Regions from separate parts of the Ectobacillus sp. JY-23 genome, predicted to be linked through region 1. Evidence: a T-box and tRNA genes for the amino acid it is inferred to sense, from the RefSeq annotation. Region 1 holds a T-box; the other regions hold tRNA genes.

Region 1 (4,754 bases):
CAGCGTAGACATCAATACAGCAACTTGAGGCAATCCAGCACCATTATGAACCAAAGTCGCTCCCAGAGGGAATACAATAAAACTTGGGACTAGCGCAATAGATCCAATTATTGTGGCATATACAATACCTGTAAATCCAGATTCTTCACCTATAATCGCAGATATCACAGATGGTGTCAGTACAGCTAATGATAATCCCACCAAGAGCATGATGGACAGTATATCCGGCAGGAGGTTACGAAACATATGCCAAGACTGTAATACAGCTTCTTTTGTTTTACCTCGATCTTTCATAAAAGAAATAACAAGTAAGATAGCGGCAACCATATAAAGTATGGTCCCGTTAATCATGATTAGAAGTCTGCCATTTCTCATATTTACTTAAGAAAAATGATAAATTTTTCATTTTCTCTTCAATATCGGCTTGAAAATCTTTTAGTTTCATTTTTCCAGCATCCGTAATTTTATACATCCTAATCGGCTTATCTTGAACAGATATATCTAAATAAGATTTTACAGCGCCCTCTTTTTCTAACTGCTTGAGCGTTCGATATAAGATAGCACTATCAATCGGATTAATGGGAAGCTCTTCTTGACACTTCTGTAATAGCCTGCCCCCATAGCTGTCTCCCTCCGTTAAAAATAACAAGAGAAATGCCCCTGTATGTCTCCCTGTATGTTTCATCATATACAGCCTCCTCAAAAGTTAGAATTTATCCTAATAACAGTAACTAGAATACTGTCAATGACAGTATATAAAATGAAACATTATACTGTCATTGACAGTATAATGTTTTTAACAGCTAATTATGATTCATCGTATATCAATATTTCTCTTTGGCATATACATTTCCACAGAAAAGCCTCTCCTGCTTCAGGAGAGGCTTTTCATATTATACTGATTTTTCTTCTTAAGACGATGATTCCGGAGTAGGAATTTCTGTTTTTCCGCCAAGCGTATAATTCGCAACCTTCGTAATCGCACTGTTTGCAAAGAAAAACACTTCGCCATCTGGTGCTTTCAGCTTCGTAATTCGAAGGCCAACTTCTTCTACTGTACCTGCTGTATCATTAATTTTTACTAAGTCACCCACCGAAAATTGATCCTCAAATATAATAAAGAAGCCTGTAACAATATCCTTTACTAAGTTTTGCGCACCAAAACCGACTGCTAAACCAACAATACTTACACCAGCCAGCAATGCTTTAATGTCAATTCCCATTGCTTCAAAGGCTGTTAGCGCTGCAATAAAGTAAATGATATATACCGCAATATTTTGACAGAGCTTCGTAAGCGTTGCTTCTCTTCGTTCACTATGACGCATCATTGGTGTGCGTGAACGCAGCCTAAACATCTTTTCAATTGCAACACGCACAAAATGAATCACAATTCGCGCCACAATAAAAATAAAGATTACCTTTAGCAGCGCACCCCCAAAACTCACCAACTTATCCGGACTCATCACATATGTATTAAACCATTTTACAACGTCCATTTGTATGTCTCCTTTCTAAGTAATAAAGGAAAAAGCGTAAGGGGCACTTACGCTTTTTTTATTAGTATTTAATCAAAAAGTATTTTTTCTTACCACGTCGAATAATTGTAAATTTATCTTCGATGCGATTTTCCCTATTTACCACTGCATCCGTGCTTTGTACACGCTCGCCGTTTACAGAAATTGCACCGCTTGTAATATCTTCGCGCGCCTGACGCTTAGACGGTGAAATTTTGCTGTTAACAAGTAAGTCAACAAGCGTAATTTCTTCACCCGAATGTGTGTAAGAAGGTACATCTTTAAAGCCCTGCTCAATTTCAGCAGCGGTTAATTCAGCTACTGCACCGTTAAATAAGGCTTGTGAAATTTTAATCGCTTGTTCTAATGCTGCTTCGCCGTGTACAAGCTTCGTCATTTCTTCACCAAGTGCTTTTTGGGCCGCACGCTTTTCAGGTGCTTCTTGTGTTTGTTTTTCAAGTTCTAAGATTTCCTCATGCGACAGGAATGTAAAGTATTTCAAGTATTTGATTACATCGCGGTCATCTGTGTTAATCCAGAACTGGTAGAACTCGTATGGCGTTGTTTTTTCTGCGTCTAGCCAAACAGCACCGCCCTCTGTTTTACCAAACTTCGTACCATCAGATTTTGTAACTAGCGGAATGGTTAGACCAAACACCTTTGCGTCTTCTTCTGTTTTTCGAATCAATTCCATTCCAGCCGTAATATTCCCCCATTGGTCACTGCCGCCCACCTGCAATCGGCAGCCCTCTGTTTGGTACAGCTTCAAGAAGTCGTATGATTGTAAAATCATGTAGCTGAACTCTGTAAAGGAAATACCTGATTCTAATCGAGAAGCAACTGAATCCTTTGCTAACATATAATTCAAGCCAAAGTTCTTACCGATATCACGAAGGAACGTAATCAAATCTAAAGATCCAATCCAATCATAGTTGTTCGCGATTGTTGCTGGATTACCCGCTTTCTCAAAGTCCAGAAAAGAAGAGAGCTGCTCCTTGATGCGCTGACTAAACATCGCAACTGTTTCCTGCTCGTTCAATTGACGTTCCGCTTTTTTGCCACTTGGGTCCCCAATTAAGCCTGTACCACCGCCTACTAAGGCAATTGGTTGGTGACCTGCTAATTGGAAACGACGCAAAATTAAAATGGGCAGCATATGTCCAATATGCAAACTATCTGCAGTCGGGTCAAACCCGCAGTACAACTTGACACTTTCTTTTGCAAGCAACTCTCGCAGTCCTTCTGCGTCTGTTTGCTGATTAATAAGACCTCTAAACTCTAAATCCTGTAAGATATCCATCATGTTCACTCCTTTAAAATAAAAAAATCGCCCCTAAAAAAGGGACGATTTTATAATCGCGGTACCACCCTAGTTGTGACATGTATGCCACCACTCGATTTCCATAACGGCTTTAACCGTTCTTTTCCTCTTAAGCACATGCTCATTCGAAAAAGAATGCTCCAGGATGTAATTCATGTTTGACTTTGTACCGATTCACACCAACCACCGGCTCTCTTATAACAGTGAGTCAACCACTACTGTAGCCTTTCAACGCTTATTTATTGACTTGATATATAACCTTTTATATCATTATTTCCCCAACACTGTCAATCCCATACGCATCTTACTTCTTGACTGTCACTTGTCCAATGAAGCGAGAGCTATGATGCTCCTTTTCCAGCCAATTTGTAAATTCTTTCAAAAACTCTTCCTGCTCCAAATGTGTATACAGGGTTCCTTCAATTTTCAATTCCATTCGCCTTGCCGGCGGTGTTCGATGAATGGAAATTCGCTTCATAATTTTATCGTATTTATCCATTGTTTCCACAAGAGACTCTTTATCTTCATTACGCATAGCCTTCACTCCTTTATCCTATTCTAACAGAACTTATACGTGCACTATGTATCATTCTCTTATCATTTTTACAACGAGAGGAAATGTTTCATTACTTAGCATCGACCTCAAACTCTTCTGCGTATCGCTCATTTCTCTCTCTTCTATAATTAAGTACAACTTCCCTTTAAAATTTCACGCTCTTTTATCTTAGCACAAAAAAGAAGCTTGAACACGTGGTTCAAGCTTCTTTCATATTAATCTTCCATTGTAGAAAGATCTCCTGTCGGTAAATCGAGTTCCCACGCCTTTAAAACGCGACGCATGATTTTACCACTTCGTGTTTTAGGTAATTTATCTCGAAATTCGATTTGACGAGGTGCCGCGTGTGCAGCCAAACCTTTCTTCACAAATAGACGAATATCTTCAATTAATTCATCAGATGGCTCATAACCGGTACGCAATGCAATAAACGCCTTGATGATTTCACCGCGAACAGGGTCCGGTATACCAATAACGCCTGCTTCTGCAACCGCAGGGTGTTCGACAAGTTTGCTCTCTACTTCAAACGGCCCTACACGCTCTCCTGCCGTCATAATCACATCATCAATTCGTCCTTGGAACCAAAAGTAACCGTCTTCATCCATATAAGCAGAATCTCCTGATACGTACCAGTCTCCTGGCATAAAATAAGACTCATATTTTGCTTGATTATTCCAAACCATACGCATCATAGAAGGCCATCCTTTTTTGATAGCTAGATTGCCCATTGTATAAGGAGGTACTTCTTTGCCTTCGTTATCCACAATGGCTGCTTGAATACCAGGAAGTGGTTTGCCCATAGAACCTGGACGAATTTCCATGCAAGGGTAGTTACAAATAACTTGTCCGCCTGTTTCCGTCATCCACCACGTATCATGTATGCGTAAATGGAATACCTTCATACCCCAGCGAACCACTTCTGGATTTAAAGGCTCTCCCACACTCATAATATGACGAAGCGATGATAAATCGTACTTCTTCAGCACATCATCTCCCGCTCCCATTAACATACGAAATGCCGTTGGTGCACTATACCAAATTGTAACACCATATTCTTGCAGCGCCTCATACCATGCGTCTGGACTGAAACGCCCACCAAGTACAACGTTAGAGGTACCCGTTAACCATGGTGCAAAAATACCATAAGACGTACCTGTTACCCAGCCTGGATCTGCTGTGCACCAATATACATCATCTTCTTGAACATCTAATACCCACTTTGCTGTCTGATAATGCTGAATCATCGCATTATGAACATGCAAAATGCCTTTTGGCTTTCCCGTAGAGCCGGATGTATAATGAAGGATGAGACCGTCTTCACGACTTACCCATTCAATGTCTAATTTTTTGGATGCGACTTTGA
Region 2 (4,754 bases), 750 kb from region 1:
GGAAATCATTCGAAGAGTGTAAAGGCATAAGGGAGCTTGACTGCGAGACCTACAAGTCGAGCAGGGACGAAAGTCGGGCTTAGTGATCCGGTGGTTCCGCATGGAAGGGCCATCGCTCAACGGATAAAAGCTACCCCGGGGATAACAGGCTTATCTCCCCCAAGAGTCCACATCGACGGGGAGGTTTGGCACCTCGATGTCGGCTCATCGCATCCTGGGGCTGTAGTCGGTCCCAAGGGTTGGGCTGTTCGCCCATTAAAGCGGTACGCGAGCTGGGTTCAGAACGTCGTGAGACAGTTCGGTCCCTATCCGTCGCGGGCGCAGGAAATTTGAGAGGAGCTGTCCTTAGTACGAGAGGACCGGGATGGACGCACCGCTGGTGTACCAGTTGTTCTGCCAAGGGCATCGCTGGGTAGCTATGTGCGGACGGGATAAGTGCTGAAAGCATCTAAGCATGAAGCCCCCCTCAAGATGAGATTTCCCATAGCGTCAAGCTAGTAAGATCCCTGAAAGATGATCAGGTTGATAGGTCAGAGGTGGAAGCACGGCGACGTGTGGAGCTGACTGATACTAATCGATCGAGGGCTTAACCAAAAAAGCAGAAGCGAGCGTTTAGCGAGCTGGAGCTAGATTACACACTTGTTATCCAGTTTTGAAGGAACATGCCTTCATATGTCTAGTGATGATGGCAAAGAGGTCACACCCGTTCCCATACCGAACACGGAAGTTAAGCTCTTTTGCGCCGAGGGTAGTTGGGACCTTGTCCCTGTGAGAGTAGGACGTCGCTAGGCATTATTATTCCGCAATAGCTCAGCGGTAGAGCACGAAAGAATAATCTTCATTGATTAGTCTTCAGCGTACTGATTGAGCTGCTTCTTGAGTCATCTTTCTGAGATCAGGACGATCGGCTGTTACAAGGAGTATATATTAGGAATAAAACCTTAGCATTCCGCAATAGCTCAGCGGTAGAGCAATCGGCTGTTAACCGATAGGTCGTAGGTTCGAATCCTACTTGCGGAGCCATGCTTCCATAGCTCAGTCGGTAGAGCACTTCCATGGTAAGGAAGAGGTCACCGGTTCAAGCCCGGTTGGAAGCTATGCGCCATTTTTTAATGGCCCGTTGGTCAAGTGGTTAAGACACCGCCCTTTCACGGCGGTAACACGGGTTCGAATCCCGTACGGGTCACCATATATATGGAGGATTAGCTCAGCTGGGAGAGCATCTGCCTTACAAGCAGAGGGTCGGCGGTTCGAGCCCGTCATCCTCCACCATATATCGGAGGGGTAGCGAAGTGGCTAAACGCGGCGGACTGTAAATCCGCTCCCTCAGGGTTCGGCGGTTCGAATCCGTCCCCCTCCACCATTTTGTATAAAATTTGGACAACCTGTCTAAAATAAAAACGTATTGTTGGGCTATCGCCAAGCGGTAAGGCAACGGACTTTGACTCCGTCATTCGTTGGTTCGAATCCAGCTAGCCCAGCCATTATGAGCCATTAGCTCAGTCGGTAGAGCATCTGACTTTTAATCAGAGGGTCGAAGGTTCGAGTCCTTCATGGCTCACATTTTGCGGAAGTAGTTCAGTGGTAGAATACAACCTTGCCAAGGTTGGGGTCGCGGGTTCGAATCCCGTCTTCCGCTTACTTATAACGGGGCCTTAGCTCAGCTGGGAGAGCGCCTGCCTTGCACGCAGGAGGTCAGCGGTTCGATCCCGCTAGGCTCCACCAACTACATATTATAAATGACAAGCTGTAGATTCAATAATGAATTTACAGCTTTTTTGTGTTTTTGATAGATTATTTTCTAAAGAGTGTTGCTTTTAGATAGGTTTCTTCGTTTACGGTTGGTTGGAGCGGAAGGTGCAAGACTCCTGCGGGAGCACTACACGCCCCGCGGAAAGCGAGCAACCCCGAGCGGAAATCAACCATGCCCCACTACTTGTTAAATCGCAACAAAGTTTGCGAAAACAGCTTTCAATAAGATTTCTCTGTCATAATAAAAATGGAGGGATGAAAAATGAAAATTATTATTGCACCGGATTCCTATAAAGAAAGCTTAACAGCTAGGGACGTGTGTCATGCAATTGAAGAAGGGTTTGGACAAGTATACCCAGATGCAACATACATAAAAGTGCCGTTAGGTGATGGAGGTGAAGGAACGGCATCTCTATTAACAGAAGCATGTGGAGGCACCTTTGTCTCTTGTAAGGTACATGACCCATTAGGAAGAGTTGTAGAGGCTTTTTACGGCCTCTCACCAGACGGTAGCACCGCATTTATTGAGATGGCAGCTGCTTCCGGATTACATCTTTTATCACCGAAGGAACGGAACCCGCTTATAACAAGTACATATGGAACAGGAGAGCTCATATTAGATGCTATAAATGCGGGTGTTCAAAAGATTATTTTAGGATTAGGAGGTAGCGCAACAAATGATGGGGGAGTCGGAATGGCTGCTGCATTAGGAGTACGGTTTTTAAATCGAAAGCATAGCACTATTTCTTTAAATGGAGGCGGACTAGATGAGTTGGCTTACATTGATACATCTGCTTTAGATTCTCGACTAGCTTCTATTAAAATAGAAGCTGCTTGTGATGTGAATAATCCTTTAGTAGGAGAGAAAGGTGCCTCCTATATATTTGCTCCGCAAAAAGGAGCAACATCTACAATGGTTGAGCAATTAGAAAGAAATATGAGAAATTATGCTTATGTTCTCAAAGAATGTGTACAGCGAGATGTAAATGTCGCAGGGGCAGGTGCTGCAGGGGGAATGGGTGCGGGCGTTCTTGCTTTCCTAGGCGGAGAGCTGGTGCCTGGTATTGACCTCGTTCTATCTGTTTCTGGTATCGAGAAACACATGCAAGAGGCAGAGCTTCTTATTACAGGGGAAGGAAGAATTGATGCACAAACCATTCATGGTAAAACAGTTTCCGGTGTGGCTACATTGGCTGCACAATATGGTGTACCTGTAGTTGTAATTGCTGGCTCGGCCGATAATAATCATCAGGTTGTTTATAAGCATGGCATTGACGCGGTATTTAGTATCGTACCGGGAGCTATGTCTTTAGAAGAAGCATTACAAAATGCATATGAAAACGTGAGTCTAACTGCAAGGAATGTAGCTGCTGTTTGGAAAATAGCACAACAGAGCTTATAAAAAGATCACTAGAAAAACTAAGATGAAATAAAACTATGCACATCCAATAAGATGTTATGGCGCTTTCTTTTTCTTGCCCTTGGTATGTTGGAAAAACTACAAAAACTGATATAGCATTAGCTAAAAGAGGATACAAAAACGCCAATCTTGGCGTTTTTTTCATTTGTACAAAGGTATGGGAAAGTAACTTAACACCTTTTTACATATAAAAAATATTTTTCTTTTTATGTAAAATTTTATTCATTTCTCATTATGAAATGTAAATTAAATAAGGAAAGATGTATAAATTTCCATGTATGGACCGTGTTTTTATGCAAGAAAATGTCGAGTTGAACCACAATATAAAAAAGATTTAAAATATTTAGTGAACGGAGGGGGAAATATGAAGAAGAAAATTTCAATTATTGGTATGCCAATGGATTTAGGACAAACAAGACGCGGTGTCGATATGGGGCCGAGTGCGATTCGATATGCCGGGGTTGTAGAACGTATTAAAAGAATTGGATATGAGGTTGAAGACCTTGGAGATATTGCTATTAATAGACCAAAGAAATATGAAGTGGACGAAAATCAAAAGTTAAAAAATTTACATCAAGTTGTGGAAGCGTGTCAGGAGCTTGCAGAAAAGGTTGACGATGTTATAGAAAGAGGAAGCTTTCCGCTTATCTTTGGCGGTGATCATAGTATGGCAGTGGGAACACTTGCTGGAATTGCTAAACATAACAAAAATATCGGTGTTATCTGGTACGATGCACATGGGGATTTAAATACAGAAGAGACATCTCCTTCTGGAAATATTCATGGTATGTCATTGGCAGCTAGCTTAGGATACGGTCATCCACTTCTTGTAAATTTATATGGTGCGTATCCTAAAGTGAAAAAAGAAAACGTTGTCATTATTGGTGCCCGTGCTCTTGATGAAGGTGAAAAAGACTTTATTCGTGAAGAAGGCATAAAAGTATATTCTATGCATGAGATTGACCGTATGGGAATGGCGGCAGTCATGGAAGAAGCTATTTCTTATTTATCTCATACAGATGGTGTACATCTTTCATTAGATCTTGATGGTCTTGACCCGCATGATGCACCTGGTGTGGGCACACCAGTTATTGGAGGACTATCCTATCGAGAAAGCCATTTAGCAATGGAAATGCTTGCGGAAGCAGGAATTATCACATCTGCAGAATTTGTGGAAGTCAATCCAATTTTAGATGAAAAGAATAAAACAGCTATAACAGCAGTTGCTTTAATGGGTTCACTGCTTGGCGAAAAACTGAAATAAAATCGGCCTGTGGCCGATTTTTTTTATGTAAAAGAAACCTTTCGTTATACCGAATTACCTGGTCTAAGGTTTGTGCGTTGCATAATATATGGTATAATAAACTGAATGTAAGTGATGTAACATTTTAACAATACATATGAAACGCTACATAGAGCAGTATGTTTATTGTGTTCACTTATTATTGTAAATACATACTCATGGAGGAAGTGTAAGAATGCCTGAAGATATGTCTGTATTCTTAAACTATCTCAGCAAGGCAGTGGATATAGCCCTTGTATGGTTTGTTATATATAAACTGATTATGCTGATTCGTGGGAC
Region 3 (4,754 bases), 1.3 Mb from region 1:
AGGCTGATGAGTAGGCAAATCCGCTCATCGTAAGGCTGAGCTGTGATGGGGAAGCCCGTATGGGCGAACTCTCTGATTCCACACTGCCAAGAAAAGCTTCTAGCGAGGTAAAAGGTGCCTGTACCGCAAACCGACACAGGTAGGCGAGGAGAGAATCCTAAGGTGTGCGAGAGAACTCTGGTTAAGGAACTCGGCAAAATGACCCCGTAACTTCGGGAGAAGGGGTGCTCTCTAGCGAGAGCCGCAGTGAAAAGGCCCAAGCGACTGTTTAGCAAAAACACAGGTCTCTGCGAAGCCGCAAGGCGAAGTATAGGGGCTGACACCTGCCCGGTGCTGGAAGGTTAAGGGGAGAGGTTAGCGCAAGCGAAGCTTTGAACCGAAGCCCCAGTAAACGGCGGCCGTAACTATAACGGTCCTAAGGTAGCGAAATTCCTTGTCGGGTAAGTTCCGACCCGCACGAAAGGTGTAACGATTTGGGCACTGTCTCAACCAGAGACTCGGTGAAATTATAGTACCTGTGAAGATGCAGGTTACCCGCGACAGGACGGAAAGACCCCGTGGAGCTTTACTGTAGCCTGATATTGAATTTTGGTACAGCTTGTACAGGATAGGTAGGAGCCTATGAACCCGGAGCGCCAGCTTCGGTGGAGGCGTCGGTGGGATACTACCCTGGCTGTATTGAAGTTCTAACCCGCGCCCCTCTATCGGGGCGGGAGACAGTGTCAGGTGGGCAGTTTGACTGGGGCGGTCGCCTCCTAAAATGTAACGGAGGCGCCCAAAGGTTCCCTCAGAATGGTTGGAAATCATTCGAAGAGTGTAAAGGCATAAGGGAGCTTGACTGCGAGACCTACAAGTCGAGCAGGGACGAAAGTCGGGCTTAGTGATCCGGTGGTTCCGCATGGAAGGGCCATCGCTCAACGGATAAAAGCTACCCCGGGGATAACAGGCTTATCTCCCCCAAGAGTCCACATCGACGGGGAGGTTTGGCACCTCGATGTCGGCTCATCGCATCCTGGGGCTGTAGTCGGTCCCAAGGGTTGGGCTGTTCGCCCATTAAAGCGGTACGCGAGCTGGGTTCAGAACGTCGTGAGACAGTTCGGTCCCTATCCGTCGCGGGCGCAGGAAATTTGAGAGGAGCTGTCCTTAGTACGAGAGGACCGGGATGGACGCACCGCTGGTGTACCAGTTGTTCTGCCAAGGGCATCGCTGGGTAGCTATGTGCGGACGGGATAAGTGCTGAAAGCATCTAAGCATGAAGCCCCCCTCAAGATGAGATTTCCCATAGCGTCAAGCTAGTAAGATCCCTGAAAGATGATCAGGTTGATAGGTCAGAGGTGGAAGCGCGGCGACGTGTGGAGCTGACTGATACTAATCGATCGAGGGCTTAACCAAAAAAAGCAGAAGCGAGCGTTTAGCAAGCTGAAGCTAGATTATACACTTGTTATCCAGTTTTGAAGGAACATGCCTTCATATGTCTAGTGATGATGGCAAAGAGGTCACACCCGTTCCCATACCGAACACGGAAGTTAAGCTCTTTTGCGCCGAGGGTAGTTGGGACCTTGTCCCTGTGAGAGTAGGACGTCGCTAGGCAATGCCCAATTTGGGCTTTTTTTACGGAGGATTAGCTCAGCTGGGAGAGCATCTGCCTTACAAGCAGAGGGTCGGCGGTTCGATCCCGTCATCCTCCACCATATATCGGAGGGGTAGCGAAGTGGCTAAACGCGGCGGACTGTAAATCCGCTCCCTCAGGGTTCGGCGGTTCGAATCCGTCCCCCTCCACCATTTTTGATGGGCTATCGCCAAGCGGTAAGGCAACGGACTTTGACTCCGTCATTCGTTGGTTCGAATCCAGCTAGCCCAGCCATAATTATGAGCCATTAGCTCAGTCGGTAGAGCATCTGACTTTTAATCAGAGGGTCGAAGGTTCGAGTCCTTCATGGCTCACATTTTGCGGGTGTGGCGGAATTGGCAGACGCACCAGACTTAGGATCTGGCGCCTTCGGCGTGGGGGTTCGAGTCCCTTCACCCGCACCAATATATGCGGAAGTAGTTCAGTGGTAGAATACAACCTTGCCAAGGTTGGGGTCGCGGGTTCGAATCCCGTCTTCCGCTTATACTGTATTTTATATCACACAAAATATATACAGTTGTTTATGCGCCCGTAGCTCAATTGGATAGAGCATCTGACTACGGATCAGAAGGTTATGGGTTCGAATCCTTTCGGGCGCGTTATACGGGAAGTGGCTCAGCTTGGTAGAGCACCTGGTTTGGGACCAGGGGGTCGCAGGTTCAAATCCTGTCTTCCCGATTTCATGGGGCCTTAGCTCAGCTGGGAGAGCGCCTGCCTTGCACGCAGGAGGTCAGCGGTTCGATCCCGCTAGGCTCCATACGGAGGAATACCCAAGTCCGGCTGAAGGGATCGGTCTTGAAAACCGACAGGCGGTGAGAGCCGCGCGGGGGTTCGAATCCCTCTTCCTCCGCCATTTATTTTATATGAATGGTAAATTAAATAATTCATGATTGTCGCGGGGTGGAGCAGTCCGGTAGCTCGTCGGGCTCATAACCCGAAGGTCGCAGGTTCAAATCCTGTCCCCGCAACCAAGGTCCCGTGGTGTAGCGGTTAACATGCCTGCCTGTCACGCAGGAGATCGCCGGTTCGATCCCGGTCGGGACCGCCATTTTTATGGCTCGGTAGCTCAGTCGGTAGAGCAGAGGACTGAAAATCCTCGTGTCGGCGGTTCGATTCCGTCCCGAGCCACTTCTTAATTTACATATCACTTTTCTTTATAAGCCGGCTTAGCTCAATTGGCAGAGCAACTGACTTGTAATCAGTAGGTTGGGGGTTCAAGTCCTCTAGCCGGCATCGATTAGGGGTATAGTTTAAAGGTAGAACAGAGGTCTCCAAAACCTCCGGTGTGGGTTCGATTCCTACTACCCCTGCCAAACACGTGGGCCTATAGCTCAGCTGGTTAGAGCGCACGCCTGATAAGCGTGAGGTCGATGGTTCGAGTCCATTTAGGCCCATTAGTGATATATTCCGCAATAGCTCAGCGGTAGAGCAATCGGCTGTTAACCGATAGGTCGTAGGTTCGAATCCTACTTGCGGAGCCATTAAGGCCCGTTGGTCAAGTGGTTAAGACACCGCCCTTTCACGGCGGTAACACGGGTTCGAATCCCGTACGGGTCATACCAAAAGCCAGTGCATTCGCACTGGTTTTTTTTGTATATTTTTATTTAGGCTCTGTGAAAGTTCGTTGCTGATTTCCGTTATGGAGGTTTGTTCGCTTTCCGCGGGCAGTCAGGGAGTCGACTCGGCGCTATTCGCCTGCAACGTCTCTCCTTTACTCACTTTTCCCACATGTGTTCCATCCGCCTCACTCCCATCAACAAGTGCCAATTAGCAACGTCAGGTTTTAATATAGTCTTTATTTTTAACTTATACCTAGTAAAGAAAGTTTCTTATGTGTGTCAGATATAAAATAACTCTTTTTATGTAATGAAGGAAGAATGTTATATACAGCGAAATTTCATATATAAGGGGGGAATTGAATGGAACAACTATTAGTGGAAAAGCGGGTGAAGACGCGAAGGTGGAAAAGACTCTTAGCTATCACATTAGTCTTTCTCATCTCTATTGCAGGTGTTGCTTATACAGCAGGTACATTGTATATAAAACGAAGTCTTCCACAAGTTTCTGGTGTAATTGCCATAGATGGACTTCAAGGGCAAGTGAGAATTATAAGAGATGCAACTGGTGTACCACATATTAAAGCAAATAGTTTACAAGACTTATATATGGCTCAGGGATACATTACTGCACAAGATCGTTTATTTCAAATGGATTTAAGTCGCAGACAAGCATCTGGGCGACTAAGCGAAGTTATTGGTGAAGCAACTATAGAGAGAGATAAGTTTTTTCGTACATTTGGTTTAAGAAGAGCAGCGGAATTATCATACGATTCTTATTCTAAAGAAGCAAAAGATGTATTAAAGTGGTATGCTAACGGTGTAAATGCATTTATTATGGGGGCTAAAAAGAAAAATAGACTTCCAATCGAATTCACGTTGCTTAGGTATGAGCCTGAACTTTGGACACCTATTGACTCCTTGGCGATTGGTAAATACATGGCATTTGATTTAGGTGGACATTGGCAAGGGCAAGCTTTTCGATATCACCTTTTGAAAACTGTATCAACAGAAAAGGCATTAGAGTTATTCCCTGCATATCCAGACGATGCACCGGCAATCATCTCAGCTATTGAAGAAACCTCCTTGGATATATCCAATCGCTTTGTTCAGGCAGTAATTCCTAACCCTTTTAATGGTAGTAATAATTGGGTTGTAAGCGGATCTAAAACTAAGTCTGGCAAACCAATGCTTGCGGATGATCCTCACCTTTCTTTAGGAACACCTGCTATCTGGTACCAAACAAAACTGAGTGGACCAGGTGTGAATGTAAGCGGCGTTATATTCGCTGGCATTCCCGGTATTATTCTCGGGCATAACGATTTTATTGCTTGGGGCGTTACCAATGTTGGACCAGATGTACAGGATCTTTATATGGAAAAAAGAAACCCTGTCAATGACAAGGAATTTTTATTTAATAATGTATGGGAGCCAGCAAAGGTTATAAAAGAACCGATTGCAGTAAAAGGAAAAGAACCAATTGCTTTTGAAGTATTAGAAACACGACATGGTCCCATTATTTCTGACTTTGCACACGATCAGGATAAAGAAACGGCATTGGCATTAAA
Region 4 (4,754 bases), 1.2 Mb from region 1:
CCGTATGGGCGAACTCTCTGATTCCACACTGCCAAGAAAAGCTTCTAGCGAGGTAAAAGGTGCCTGTACCGCAAACCGACACAGGTAGGCGAGGAGAGAATCCTAAGGTGTGCGAGAGAACTCTGGTTAAGGAACTCGGCAAAATGACCCCGTAACTTCGGGAGAAGGGGTGCTCTCTAGCGAGAGCCGCAGTGAAAAGGCCCAAGCGACTGTTTAGCAAAAACACAGGTCTCTGCGAAGCCGCAAGGCGAAGTATAGGGGCTGACACCTGCCCGGTGCTGGAAGGTTAAGGGGAGAGGTTAGCGCAAGCGAAGCTTTGAACCGAAGCCCCAGTAAACGGCGGCCGTAACTATAACGGTCCTAAGGTAGCGAAATTCCTTGTCGGGTAAGTTCCGACCCGCACGAAAGGTGTAACGATTTGGGCACTGTCTCAACCAGAGACTCGGTGAAATTATAGTACCTGTGAAGATGCAGGTTACCCGCGACAGGACGGAAAGACCCCGTGGAGCTTTACTGTAGCCTGATATTGAATTTTGGTACAGCTTGTACAGGATAGGTAGGAGCCTATGAACCCGGAGCGCCAGCTTCGGTGGAGGCGTCGGTGGGATACTACCCTGGCTGTATTGAAGTTCTAACCCGCGCCCCTACATCGGGGCGGGAGACAGTGTCAGGTGGGCAGTTTGACTGGGGCGGTCGCCTCCTAAAATGTAACGGAGGCGCCCAAAGGTTCCCTCAGAATGGTTGGAAATCATTCGAAGAGTGTAAAGGCATAAGGGAGCTTGACTGCGAGACCTACAAGTCGAGCAGGGACGAAAGTCGGGCTTAGTGATCCGGTGGTTCCGCATGGAAGGGCCATCGCTCAACGGATAAAAGCTACCCCGGGGATAACAGGCTTATCTCCCCCAAGAGTCCACATCGACGGGGAGGTTTGGCACCTCGATGTCGGCTCATCGCATCCTGGGGCTGTAGTCGGTCCCAAGGGTTGGGCTGTTCGCCCATTAAAGCGGTACGCGAGCTGGGTTCAGAACGTCGTGAGACAGTTCGGTCCCTATCCGTCGCGGGCGCAGGAAATTTGAGAGGAGCTGTCCTTAGTACGAGAGGACCGGGATGGACGCACCGCTGGTGTACCAGTTGTTCTGCCAAGGGCATCGCTGGGTAGCTATGTGCGGACGGGATAAGTGCTGAAAGCATCTAAGCATGAAGCCCCCCTCAAGATGAGATTTCCCATAGCGTCAAGCTAGTAAGATCCCTGAAAGATGATCAGGTTGATAGGTCAGAGGTGGAAGCGCGGCGACGTGTGGAGCTGACTGATACTAATCGATCGAGGGCTTAACCAAAAAAGCAGAAGCGAGCGTTTAGCTCCGCAGGGCAAATGTTCTTGTGACAGAAACGTTGATAGACGTTGGCGGAACAAGGTTATTTGACCGGATGGAGCTGCGAGCTGGAGCTAGATTATGAATATACACTATGTTATCCAGTTTTGAAGGAATATGATATTTCTTCTTGACAGATTTTCTTCTGTCAGTATAATAATAAGAGTCTGGTAATGATGGCAAAGAGGTCACACCCGTTCCCATACCGAACACGGAAGTTAAGCTCTTTTGCGCCGATGGTAGTTGGGACCTTGTCCCTGTGAGAGTAGGACGTTGCCAGGCTTACATTATTCCGCAATAGCTCAGCGGTAGAGCAATCGGCTGTTAACCGATAGGTCGTAGGTTCGAATCCTACTTGCGGAGCCATTTAAATGGAGAGCTGTCCGAGAGGCCGAAGGAGCACGATTGGAAATCGTGTATACGTCATAAGCGTATCGAGGGTTCGAATCCCTCGCTCTCCGCCATAATCTGGCCCGTTGGTCAAGTGGTTAAGACACCGCCCTTTCACGGCGGTAACACGGGTTCGAATCCCGTACGGGTCACCATATAGTGGAGGATTAGCTCAGCTGGGAGAGCACCTGCCTTACAAGCAGGGGGTCGGCGGTTCGATCCCGTCATCCTCCACCATATAAATAAAAAGTCAAGTTATTTATTATCGTCGCGGGGTGGAGCAGTCCGGTAGCTCGTCGGGCTCATAACCCGAAGGTCGCAGGTTCAAATCCTGTCCCCGCAACCAAGGTCCCGTGGTGTAGCGGTTAACATGCCTGCCTGTCACGCAGGAGATCGCCGGTTCGATCCCGGTCGGGACCGCCATTTTGGCTCGGTAGCTCAGTCGGTAGAGCAGAGGACTGAAAATCCTCGTGTCGGCGGTTCGATTCCGTCCCGAGCCACTTTTAAACAAAAATTGATTTTCTTCATACGCCGGCTTAGCTCAATTGGCAGAGCAACTGACTTGTAATCAGTAGGTTGGGGGTTCAAGTCCTCTAGCCGGCACCATTGTGGAGGGGTAGCGAAGTGGCTAAACGCGGCGGACTGTAAATCCGCTCCCTCAGGGTTCGGCGGTTCGAATCCGTCCCCCTCCACCATTTAGGGGTATAGTTTAAAGGTAGAACAGAGGTCTCCAAAACCTCCGGTGTGGGTTCGATTCCTACTACCCCTGCCAAACAAAATATGGCGGTCGTGGCGAAGTGGTTAACGCATCGGATTGTGGCTCCGACATTCGTGGGTTCGATTCCCATCGATCGCCCCATTTTATTTGCGCTAAAGTGAATAAATGAGATATAATGCATTTATGACATATTGGGCTATCGCCAAGCGGTAAGGCAACGGACTTTGACTCCGTCATTCGTTGGTTCGAATCCAGCTAGCCCAGCCATATGCGGAAGTAGTTCAGTGGTAGAATACAACCTTGCCAAGGTTGGGGTCGCGGGTTCGAATCCCGTCTTCCGCTCCATATAACGGCGGCATAGCCAAGTGGTAAGGCCAAGGTCTGCAAAACCTTTATCCACCGGTTCGAATCCGGTTGCCGCCTCCATGCCGGTGTGGCGGAATTGGCAGACGCGCACGACTCAAAATCGTGTTCCTCTGGAGTGCCGGTTCGACCCCGGCCACCGGTATACAAGAAAGAGATGTTCTGTTAATCAGAGCATCTCTTTTTATTTGGCTCTTTTCTAAAAGATTGTTGTTTTTAGATAGGTTTCTTCGTTTAAGGTTGGTTGGAGCGGAAGGTGCGAGACTCCTGCGGGAGCAGCGGGTTAGAGGCTCACCGCACGCCCCGCGGAAAGCGAGCAACCTGGAGTGGAAATCAACCACTCCCCACTACTTGTTACAAAGCAACAAAGTTTGCGAAAACAGCCTTTTATTTAGACGGCGGAAAAAGCCTGTGAAAATCCCGCAGGAACATAGCACTAAGGAGGCCCCTGACGTCTCGCGGGAGGTAACAGCAAACTTTAATGAAGCCATATTTTATAATAAGTAAGAATGTTACATACAAAAAAGCTGCCAGGTACTGGCAGCTTTTTATTACCCATAATACGGAGAAATCATTAAGTACACCACAACACCTGTAAAGCTTACATATAACCAAATCGGCATAGACCATCTTACAATTTTACGATGTTTTGTAAGCTGTCCTGTCCATCCCCAAATTAAGGAGAATAGAGCAAGCGGAACAATAATGGCAGCTAATACACTATGTGTAATTAAAATGAAGAAATATACAGTTCGAATAAAGCCTTCACCACCAAAGTGTGTTGGCTCTGATAGGTATTGATGCGTTAAGTATGATACACAAAAGAGCAATGTAGTGGTAAAAGCAGCAAGAATAAAGCGTTTATGCAACGTAATATTTTTCTTTTTAATAAAATAAAGTGCTGCTACTAAAAATATAAACGTAAAGCTATTTAAAACAGCGTTAATGCGGGGCAAAATAGAAGTATCAAAACTAACTTCTCCTTCGTATCCGACAGGTCCGAAGAACAGTAGCAAAATAATGGCATTAACGACAATAGAAAGCGTAACAACAAATGCGGTATAGTTGCGTCCGCTTGTCTCATTGTTTGGTGTGTTCATTGCAAAGCCTCCTCGAGCAGTATATTATCCTTTCTATTTTAACATGTTCCAAATAAAAACGTGTGTCAAAAGTTTGAACAAGTTATGATGAAAAAGCATGGAACACCTTGCTCCATGCTTTCATGTCTCTATATATTAGTGTTGGTTATTCGGCAGTACTTTATCGGGATGCCCTTTTCCTTGAGAGCGCTTATTCTTTTCCTGCTTTTTTTGCTGTGTATGCAATGCTTCAACGAAATTTTGTTTACTATCCATTATGTGTCTCTCCTTTTTTGGTTCTTCTGTATTACTGTTTCCTTTTGTCGTTACGTTATACTTGTGGCAATATTGTGTCATGTGTGCAGGACAATAGACTCATGAACAAAACCTTGTTATCATGGGTAATGTGCTCGATTTGAGACCATACTACATATATAAAATACGTAAAGAGGAAGATTGCATGAAGTCTAAAAACATGTCCATTATATTAATTATTTTCTCCATTGCTTTTCTCATTTTGGGTGGTACTATCGCTTATAGTATTTATCAAAAGAAGAAGGAAGGGGAAGCAGATCCCTTTCAATACACAAATCAGCAAACACTTGGTAATAAAGAAGCGAATATACATGTTGTAGAGTTTGGTGATTTTAAATGCCCCGCATGTCGTACATGGGATAACACCGTACTTCCGCAATTGAAGCAAGAATATGTTGACACAGGGAAAGTACAGTTCCACTTTATTAACTTCCCATTCATTGGTGAGGATTCGATGCTGGGCGCACGTGCCGGAGAAGCTGTGTATAAGCAAAATCCTCAAGCTTTTTGGACGTT

Evidence for each region. The T-box of region 1 lies ahead of tyrS (tyrosine--tRNA ligase). A T-box ahead of a tRNA ligase gene usually reads a tRNA of that ligase, here a tRNA-Tyr.
Region 2: it encodes a tRNA-Tyr, which carries the amino acid that the T-box ahead of tyrS (tyrosine--tRNA ligase) is inferred to sense. The anticodon was not compared.
Region 3: it encodes a tRNA-Tyr, which carries the amino acid that the T-box ahead of tyrS (tyrosine--tRNA ligase) is inferred to sense. The anticodon was not compared.
Region 4: it encodes a tRNA-Tyr, which carries the amino acid that the T-box ahead of tyrS (tyrosine--tRNA ligase) is inferred to sense. The anticodon was not compared.

Annotation. Positions count from the first base shown of each region.
Region 1 covers NZ_CP095462.1:1,858,714-1,863,467, forward strand. The annotation lists gene MUG87_RS09600 (hypothetical protein) at 1-351, opposite strand, end outside; gene MUG87_RS09605 (PadR family transcriptional regulator) at 344-685, opposite strand; gene MUG87_RS09610 (mechanosensitive ion channel family protein) at 912-1,496, opposite strand; gene tyrS (tyrosine--tRNA ligase) at 1,558-2,814, opposite strand; T-box leader at 2,852-3,076, opposite strand; gene MUG87_RS09620 (hypothetical protein) at 3,140-3,370, opposite strand; gene acsA (acetate--CoA ligase) at 3,607-4,754, opposite strand, start outside.
Region 2 covers NZ_CP095462.1:2,604,133-2,608,886, forward strand. The annotation lists rRNA gene MUG87_RS13440 (23S ribosomal RNA) at 1-594, shown strand, start outside; rRNA gene rrf (5S ribosomal RNA) at 676-791, shown strand; tRNA gene MUG87_RS13450 (tRNA-Asn) at 949-1,023, shown strand; tRNA gene MUG87_RS13455 (tRNA-Thr) at 1,025-1,097, shown strand; tRNA gene MUG87_RS13460 (tRNA-Glu) at 1,115-1,189, shown strand; tRNA gene MUG87_RS13465 (tRNA-Val) at 1,197-1,272, shown strand; tRNA gene MUG87_RS13470 (tRNA-Tyr) at 1,279-1,363, shown strand; tRNA gene MUG87_RS13475 (tRNA-Gln) at 1,410-1,484, shown strand; tRNA gene MUG87_RS13480 (tRNA-Lys) at 1,489-1,561, shown strand; tRNA gene MUG87_RS13485 (tRNA-Gly) at 1,568-1,639, shown strand; tRNA gene MUG87_RS13490 (tRNA-Ala) at 1,650-1,725, shown strand; gene MUG87_RS13495 (glycerate kinase) at 2,015-3,154, shown strand; gene rocF (arginase) at 3,537-4,436, shown strand; gene cdaA (diadenylate cyclase CdaA) at 4,651-4,754, shown strand, end outside.
Region 3 covers NZ_CP095462.1:3,191,481-3,196,234, forward strand. The annotation lists rRNA gene MUG87_RS16095 (23S ribosomal RNA) at 1-1,392, shown strand, start outside; rRNA gene rrf (5S ribosomal RNA) at 1,475-1,590, shown strand; tRNA gene MUG87_RS16105 (tRNA-Val) at 1,616-1,691, shown strand; tRNA gene MUG87_RS16110 (tRNA-Tyr) at 1,698-1,782, shown strand; tRNA gene MUG87_RS16115 (tRNA-Gln) at 1,790-1,864, shown strand; tRNA gene MUG87_RS16120 (tRNA-Lys) at 1,872-1,944, shown strand; tRNA gene MUG87_RS16125 (tRNA-Leu) at 1,951-2,034, shown strand; tRNA gene MUG87_RS16130 (tRNA-Gly) at 2,041-2,112, shown strand; tRNA gene MUG87_RS16135 (tRNA-Arg) at 2,156-2,229, shown strand; tRNA gene MUG87_RS16140 (tRNA-Pro) at 2,235-2,308, shown strand; tRNA gene MUG87_RS16145 (tRNA-Ala) at 2,315-2,387, shown strand; tRNA gene MUG87_RS16150 (tRNA-Ser) at 2,391-2,483, shown strand; tRNA gene MUG87_RS16155 (tRNA-Met) at 2,525-2,601, shown strand; tRNA gene MUG87_RS16160 (tRNA-Asp) at 2,603-2,678, shown strand; tRNA gene MUG87_RS16165 (tRNA-Phe) at 2,686-2,758, shown strand; tRNA gene MUG87_RS16170 (tRNA-Thr) at 2,791-2,863, shown strand; tRNA gene MUG87_RS16175 (tRNA-Trp) at 2,870-2,943, shown strand; tRNA gene MUG87_RS16180 (tRNA-Ile) at 2,951-3,024, shown strand; tRNA gene MUG87_RS16185 (tRNA-Asn) at 3,037-3,111, shown strand; tRNA gene MUG87_RS16190 (tRNA-Glu) at 3,116-3,187, shown strand; gene MUG87_RS16195 (penicillin acylase family protein) at 3,550-4,754, shown strand, end outside.
Region 4 covers NZ_CP095462.1:3,012,594-3,017,347, forward strand. The annotation lists rRNA gene MUG87_RS15230 (23S ribosomal RNA) at 1-1,337, shown strand, start outside; rRNA gene rrf (5S ribosomal RNA) at 1,540-1,655, shown strand; tRNA gene MUG87_RS15240 (tRNA-Asn) at 1,665-1,739, shown strand; tRNA gene MUG87_RS15245 (tRNA-Ser) at 1,747-1,837, shown strand; tRNA gene MUG87_RS15250 (tRNA-Glu) at 1,844-1,918, shown strand; tRNA gene MUG87_RS15255 (tRNA-Val) at 1,925-2,000, shown strand; tRNA gene MUG87_RS15260 (tRNA-Met) at 2,033-2,109, shown strand; tRNA gene MUG87_RS15265 (tRNA-Asp) at 2,111-2,186, shown strand; tRNA gene MUG87_RS15270 (tRNA-Phe) at 2,191-2,263, shown strand; tRNA gene MUG87_RS15275 (tRNA-Thr) at 2,294-2,369, shown strand; tRNA gene MUG87_RS15280 (tRNA-Tyr) at 2,374-2,458, shown strand; tRNA gene MUG87_RS15285 (tRNA-Trp) at 2,462-2,535, shown strand; tRNA gene MUG87_RS15290 (tRNA-His) at 2,547-2,622, shown strand; tRNA gene MUG87_RS15295 (tRNA-Gln) at 2,674-2,748, shown strand; tRNA gene MUG87_RS15300 (tRNA-Gly) at 2,752-2,826, shown strand; tRNA gene MUG87_RS15305 (tRNA-Cys) at 2,833-2,907, shown strand; tRNA gene MUG87_RS15310 (tRNA-Leu) at 2,909-2,989, shown strand; gene MUG87_RS15315 (DUF420 domain-containing protein) at 3,396-3,944, opposite strand; gene MUG87_RS15320 (DUF4023 family protein) at 4,080-4,199, opposite strand; gene MUG87_RS15325 (DsbA family protein) at 4,384-4,754, shown strand, end outside.